3 regions of the Candidatus Avoscillospira sp. LCP25S3_F1 genome follow, and region 2 is predicted to be linked to each of the others. Evidence: riboswitches for the same ligand, from Rfam matches in the RefSeq annotation. Region 2 holds a riboswitch; each other region holds the start of a gene.
What was found. A riboswitch is a leader RNA that binds a small molecule or an ion and turns the genes downstream of it on or off. The one in region 2 is predicted to bind cobalamin.

Region 1 (2,200 bases), on a different contig from region 2:
CCCTGGTCTGCTCCAACACTTCCTCTGACGGAATACTGCCGCTGACCGCATACATGGATCGGACGGGATCGCCCGGCGACACATACATCAGCAGAAAGCTTAAAAAGCTGACGCCCAGCAGCACCAGAAAAATGTGGGCAAGCCGACAGCCTATTTTTCGTTTCATATGCATTTTTCACCTCACGAAAGCCAATCATCGCTGCTGGGGTTTTCTCGATTTTTCCTGCAGGCCCAGTTGAAACAAAGCATTGGCCCAGGAACCGCATACCTTTTGCAGCCGCATACGGACTTCCGGCGGCACTTCCCTGCGGCCAGGCGGATGCCCCAACTGCTGCGCCATCTTCCATACCAACTCCAAGTCTGCCTCGGTCTGCAGATCCAGCTTCAACAGTCGATAGTAGCAGTCGTACAGTTCCTGTCGATGGGACGCCCGCCGTTTCTCCTTTCCCCGCTGTAGCGGAGCATTCACAAAAGGCGTGATGCGCCGAACCGGCTCCAGATCGATCTGATAGAGGACATTCCGCCATGAGCCAAACCGCCGGAGCAGGGATTCCCGTAGGCTTTGTTCCACTTCACTCCGAAGGGGCGCCCGATTCAGCCCTTCCGCAAGGGCTCTCAGTTCTTGGAGCATATGCCGTTCCTCCGCCTCTAAGTTTTCCACTTTCTGCAGGCGGACCACAATCGCATCCTCCACCCCCGCGGCAGCTAAAACCTCTCCCCAGGTTCGGTACCGTTTTTTCAGTTTTCGGCATATCTCCGGCAGCTCCGACGGATGCGGAATCCGGCCCAGCTGTTCTGCCATGCTCCGAATCTGATCGAGCATCTGCTGGTACTCTTCTTTCTTCTGTGACATTTGTTCTGTGGATATTCCACCCCGACCTGCCGATCGGCTTAACCCCGCTGCACGCAATGCCCCCGGCCAGTTTTTAAACCGGGCTTTCAGATAGGTTCGCAAGATCCAGTGTACCTCTCCCTGGGACGGAGAATGCCCCAGCTGCTGGGCACTTTGACGCAGAAGTTCCGACAGCTCATCATCAGAAAAAGATGCATAAAGCTGTGCGCCTTCCTCTGTATCAACGGAGTAGCGCGAACCGTCTTTTTCCTCGGTCTCTCCGTGGAGCCTGGAACCTTCCGCAATCATGCTGAGCACCATCTTTTTCTGTTCCTGCAGCTGGTTTTTGTTGTTTTCTCCCATCGTTTCTGTGTCCCTCCCTAAAAAAAACGGCTGTGAACCCGAAGATCCACAGCCGTTTTTCTGCGCAGCAAATACCAAGTGCAGCGTCCCACACCTGGCTGATCTCTTTTTGTAGGTCTTCTGACTTGCGCTTGGGGCAGGGGTTCCCTGCCTTCGCCGGTCTGCTCTGCCTTCTCAGGGCACGTCCCCAATGGCGAACTTTCGTTAACGAGCAGCGGACATCACGCATACAGCGGCGGTTACCGTCCGGGATTCTCACCCGATTCCCTTGTTCAGCCGCCCGGATCTTTTCCTGCGGCCACAAAAAGTTTTATGTGATTTTAGCATAAAAAAACGGTCTTCCCTCTTTGGAAAGACCGTATGGATACAAAACAGCTACGACTCCCAAAAAATGCTCTCTAATGTACGATCACTGCCGGCTGACGTCTTACGACGAATACGGTCTGTCGCGCCGGATTCCCACCGGCTTATGATAAAGAGCACCTGTATTGTGTTATACAAGTTTCTCATCGTATCTGCTTGCTATTCACTTTCGTGTTTTATTGTACCGCAATGCTTTGCTGATTGCAAGTAAAATTTTAACCGATAACATCTTGAAAATCATGCAGCCAAATGATTCTGGTTTTAATAATGCTTTTTCCCCATTTAAAACTTTGACGATGGTACCCCAATGCATCTCGCATTTGGCCATTCTCAAGTAGACTACCAGATGTTCATCTGATAAGTAACCTTTTTGCCTCCATGTTTTATGGGGGCAGATTTTTTTATTTACAAAAAGTTCAATTTTCCGTGGGCACAAACTGCCGTTTTGCGGTGCGTATTAAAGGAGAAGGACAAATGAAAGAACAGCACTGTGTATCGACGAAACAATTGTATAAATTCCTTACTGCCTGTGGCGGGAACTGGCGCAACACCATCCATATCTCTGCGCAGGAAGGCTGCACCGGTTGGCTGCTGGCTGCGGATCGGAATGGAGCGCCCGTGTTAATGCGCGTAGATGCATTG
Region 2 (2,200 bases):
CATCTGGCTGTGATAGCGTTCCTCCTTCTCCAACAGAGCCAACAGAGAGGCGCGGGTTTTCGGTGTCATATCTGCTGCCAGGGAAGCGGTATTGGACAGAACCAGACCGGCTACCACATCCGGATGGCGTCTGGCCAGCAGCTGGGCCACCACGCCGCCGAAGGAATGGCCCACCAGCCAGGCCCGGATGCCCAGGGTACGCAGCAGCTGGGCTAAAGTGTCAGTCAGCTGGGCCATGGTAGTGCAGTGGAGGGGATAATCACAGGTGAGTACGGAAAAATCCTTTGCAAATGCTGCAAAATGGTGAAAAAACAGATCGGACAGCCCGATGCCGCCGGTCAGCAGCAGCAGAGTTTCCCGATTTTGACTATGGACATGATGGCGATAGGGGAAGGAGATTCCGCCAATGGTCATCTGCCGCAGGGGAAACCGACGGTCAAAGGCGTCAAATTCCTGCATGTTTGCTCCTCCTTGTGCGGTGGTTAGTCTTAATTAACCAAAGAGTACCACATTTAAGAAAAGGTGTCAAGGTATAGGAAATCCATTTTATTGAGCAGCATTCCATGGAGGAACAGTAAGAGATTTTCACAATAAAAAGATTTGCAAATGGCTGTGGACTGTGCTATACTACGGGCGCAGGTGTTTCTCAGATGTGAAAAATACACAGTGAGAAGCCGAAGAAGGAAGCTGGGTGCAAATCCCACACGGAGCCGCCGCTGTAAGTGAGGAGCCGACGCAAAGATGCCACTGGTCCTGTGACCGGGAAGGCTGCGAAGGTGTTGATCCACAAGTCAGAAGACTTGCCTGCTGGATTGTTTCCATACTCCACGTGCATTTGGAAGGAAGCATTGTATTTGTATTGGCAAAATCGGGCCATTACTGTATTTTTATGCAGTAATGGCCCGATTTTTGCGTCTTATTTTGGAGGGAGTGATCAACGTGACGCACACAGATGCAGGCAACAGATGGCGTCGAGGCCTGCGTTTTCCAAATGGAGATTTGCCGGTGCGGGCGCAGAGCGCAGCAGAGGAGCAGGCGTTTTGGCGCAAGCGCATGGCCGATGGTCCACCGCCGCCAGATGCTTATGCAACAGCGGTATGGGAGGCTCTGAGCGCTCTAACAGAGCCGTTGCCCATTCATTCTGTCTTGGAGATCGGGCCGGGCTGGGGAAATTATACACTGTCGCTGTGCCGTACATTTCCAAAAGTCACCTGTGTGGATATTTCTCCCGATAATCTGGCCTATATCAGCAGCAGATCCGCACCCTGGAATCCCATCGTTCCGATCTGTTCTACCTGGGAAGATGCGGAAGTTCCCGTTCATGACCTGGTGTTTGGTTACAATTGCCTATATCGTTTGGAAGAGCCCGAGCATTTTTTGCAGAAGATGAACGATCATGCCGGTCATCTGTGTGTAATCGGCATGAACTGCCCACCAGAATTTCCATGGCTGCCGGTCCTGGAAGCAGCTGACCTTCCGATCCGCTACACTCGCCAGGGATGTCGGGAATTGGGTGAGGTGCTCACTTCATTGGGGATTTCCTGCAAAATGATAAATATTCCGAATCATCGGACATATCGTTATGCCGACAAGGAAGCGATCTTACGGAGGGCGGAGCAATTCCTGATGGCACCTTGTCCTCGGGAGCGGCTGTGGGATCTGTTATCACCGTTTCACCGCAGGGAGGGAACGCAATGGGTGTGTGAGTATCCGTTTGACTCCCAACTTTTGGTGTGGAAGCCCATACGTATGTAAACAGCTGCCTTAACGGGCAGATAAGAGCAATTTAGGAGGTAATAGTTTCTATGGGTGTAAAAAATATGAAAAAACGAATTATGGCACTTTTTCTCACGATGATTCTTTCCTTGGGGCTTTTGGGCTGTTCCGGCGGTGATTCTGCCACCGATGGGACAGAAACGTCAGGCAGCACCGGAGCCGGGCAGACGGTACAGGAGCAGTCCCAGGATACTGTGGACCCAAATGCGGAAATCGTGCTGGCCGGATATCGCAATCTGGCGCCCGGTGAAAAAGACGGCTATTATTGCAGCAAGATCCTTTATGTCTGGGAACCTTTGATTACCCAGGATGAAACAGCCGCCCCCATTCCTTGCCTGGCGGAAAGCTGGGAGATGAGCGAAGACGGAACCCAGTGGACCTTCCATCTTCGCCAAGGCGTCAAATTCCATGACGGCAGTGACTT
Region 3 (2,200 bases), on a different contig from region 2:
CCTCTACTGTATTTGGCTCCGGCCATAAGCCAGGATTGTCAGCCTGCTCCATGGTAATTGATCAAGGTGGTATCCATTGCCGATTTTTGCAGCCATGCCCATGTTTGGGGATGGCTGGAGGTTTTGTGCATTTCATGTGTTCAAAGCTTCTATTTGCAGGGATCGGCAATGGATATCTGCTTTTCCGGCAGACGCCATTGTCTGCCGGATTTTTTATTTTTCGGATTGGCAGCAGGTCCCAAAGTCGAAAGGGGGTGTAGACCGTTAGCAAGCGAAGGCAGGCTCGTCCAGCAAAATTGACACCGCAAGAGCTGGAGCGATATCGAGATACCATACAAAATTTAGCACAGCAAGCCCAAACAAAACGAACAGATGGGGAGAACCAGGAAAAGGAATTGCGCATGCTTTATCAATCCTTTACCTTGTCCAGCGGCATTGGTAAAGCCATCTATGCCAGCTATTCTGATCAAGAGCTGTTGGATGTTCTGCGAGAAGCGGCCATTCGTATTGGGCGTGCACCAACGCAGGGAGAGATTTTTTTTCTGTATCGGATCTATCTGAAAGCCCGGTTTGGCACTTGGCCGGCAGCGCTGCGGGCAGCTGGAATGCGGCGATTACCAGTACCGGATCTAACGATCCCAGATTGGGAGCAAATGCTGCTGGAACGGCCGGATATTTGTAATGCATTGGAGGATGTTACGCAACGCAGATGCCGCCTCGGGTATCCGCCGCGCAAGCGGGATGTACCGCAAGCCAAAGTCCTTTGTGAGCGATTCCGCTCTTGGGAAAATGTAATTGCTGCCGCAGAAGCATTTCAAACGTGGCAGATGGAAAGGGGGAACTCTGTTTAAAAGTAAATAGGGGAGCATTTGTTGTGGCCCTGTCTCGGCAGTAGCAGAGGGAGGGATGAACAAGGGAATCGGGTGAGAATCCTGAACGGTAACCGCCGCTGTATGCGCTGAGATACCGGATCGTTGACGAAAGTCGGTCACTGGGAAACTGGGAAGGCAGATCCGGCGTCGTGGGGAAGACCCTGCAGGCGTGAGTCAGAAGACCTACAAGGAATGCGAAGCGGCCGCAACGCGGCCAACCATGGGAAAACGGCTGTGGCGATCATTGGGATCTGTCACGGCATTTTTTATGCCCTGACAGAGCGACAGTCAAAGGAGAATTGGGAACCTATGAAAAAACGTATGTTAAGCATACTGCTGGCGCTGTCTCTGCTGCTCGGCATGGCTCCGGTGCATGCGGAGGCCGCGTCGGAGAATGGCACCGCCGCTGTAGAGACAGAGTACCTCCTGCATACAGCCGGTGCGGAGAGAGAAGCAGAGTGGGTCATTGATGACCAGAATGCGCTGCAAAACATGGGGCACGGCGCGTATAAACTCGGTGCAGATATCGAACTGCACGAATGGACTGCCATCGACTTTTCCGGCACGTTGGACGGTGATGGCCACACCATCACGTTGGCCGGTCAGCCGCTGTTCAATGAGCTGAGCGGTAATGTGCAGAACCTGCTGTTGGACGGCGCAGTGGAGGTAGAGAATGCAGCCGGAGCGTTGGCTTTTGCCATAGATGGCGGTGTGGTGAATAACTGTTGGTCTGGTGTTGAGACATTTTCTTATAATGTCTCGGCGGGGTTTGCTGGAACCATGACGGGCGGTACCATCAAAAACTGCCTCTTTACCTATGATATAGCAGAGTACGGTATTGCCACCGAGTCAGATGGTGCATCCCGTATTGGGGTCAATCCCAAATTCCGTGTAAACACCATTTAAGGTGCGAATAGAGCAAAATTTATTCAGGGCGGTAGCCGGGGAAATCCGGCTGCCGCCGTTTCGCCTTTTCAACAACATAACGCCGGTGGTGGCGGATGTCAAGGGTGGCGGAGCCGTTCAGCTTGTCACTGACATCCGGCCCCGGCGGTGTTACTCGGGCATACGCTCGGCAAAATAGATGGCCATCTGAGCGTGGATCAGGCTCCAGTCCTGCCGCCGCCCAGTCCACTTTTTTGTAATGTCCATCATGGCCAGATATCATAGCCAATAATGAGATAGTCTACCAAATAAAGCGCCAATCGTACCCAGCGCCCAGCAGCGCCCAACTGGTCAAAAACGCTGGAACCCAAAGTTTGCAACGCCAGCAGCAATACCGTGGCGGTCAGGATTCTTCCCAACATAATTTTCTGTTTCTTTGTCAT

Region 1: linked by a shared signal. The riboswitch ahead of ACTQ33_RS15380 (homing endonuclease associated repeat-containing protein) and the one ahead of ACTQ33_RS12765 (class I SAM-dependent methyltransferase) in region 2 are both predicted to bind cobalamin.
Region 3: linked by a shared signal. The riboswitch ahead of ACTQ33_RS00020 (hypothetical protein) and the one ahead of ACTQ33_RS12765 (class I SAM-dependent methyltransferase) in region 2 are both predicted to bind cobalamin.

The regions. Positions count from the first base shown of each region.
Region 1 covers NZ_JBQKJT010000025.1:24,892-27,091, forward strand. The annotation lists gene nikB (nickel ABC transporter permease) at 1-166, opposite strand, end outside; gene ACTQ33_RS15380 (homing endonuclease associated repeat-containing protein) at 194-1,195, opposite strand; cobalamin riboswitch at 1,289-1,516, opposite strand; gene ACTQ33_RS15385 (hypothetical protein) at 2,033-2,200, shown strand, end outside.
Region 2 covers NZ_JBQKJT010000014.1:37,816-40,015, forward strand. The annotation lists gene ACTQ33_RS12760 (alpha/beta hydrolase) at 1-459, opposite strand, end outside; cobalamin riboswitch at 621-822, shown strand; gene ACTQ33_RS12765 (class I SAM-dependent methyltransferase) at 931-1,755, shown strand; gene ACTQ33_RS12770 (ABC transporter substrate-binding protein) at 1,806-2,200, shown strand, end outside.
Region 3 covers NZ_JBQKJT010000001.1:1,187-3,386, reverse strand. The annotation lists gene ACTQ33_RS00025 (homing endonuclease associated repeat-containing protein) at 402-851, shown strand; cobalamin riboswitch at 856-1,077, shown strand; gene ACTQ33_RS00020 (hypothetical protein) at 1,182-1,778, shown strand; gene ACTQ33_RS00015 (hypothetical protein) at 2,024-2,200, opposite strand, start outside.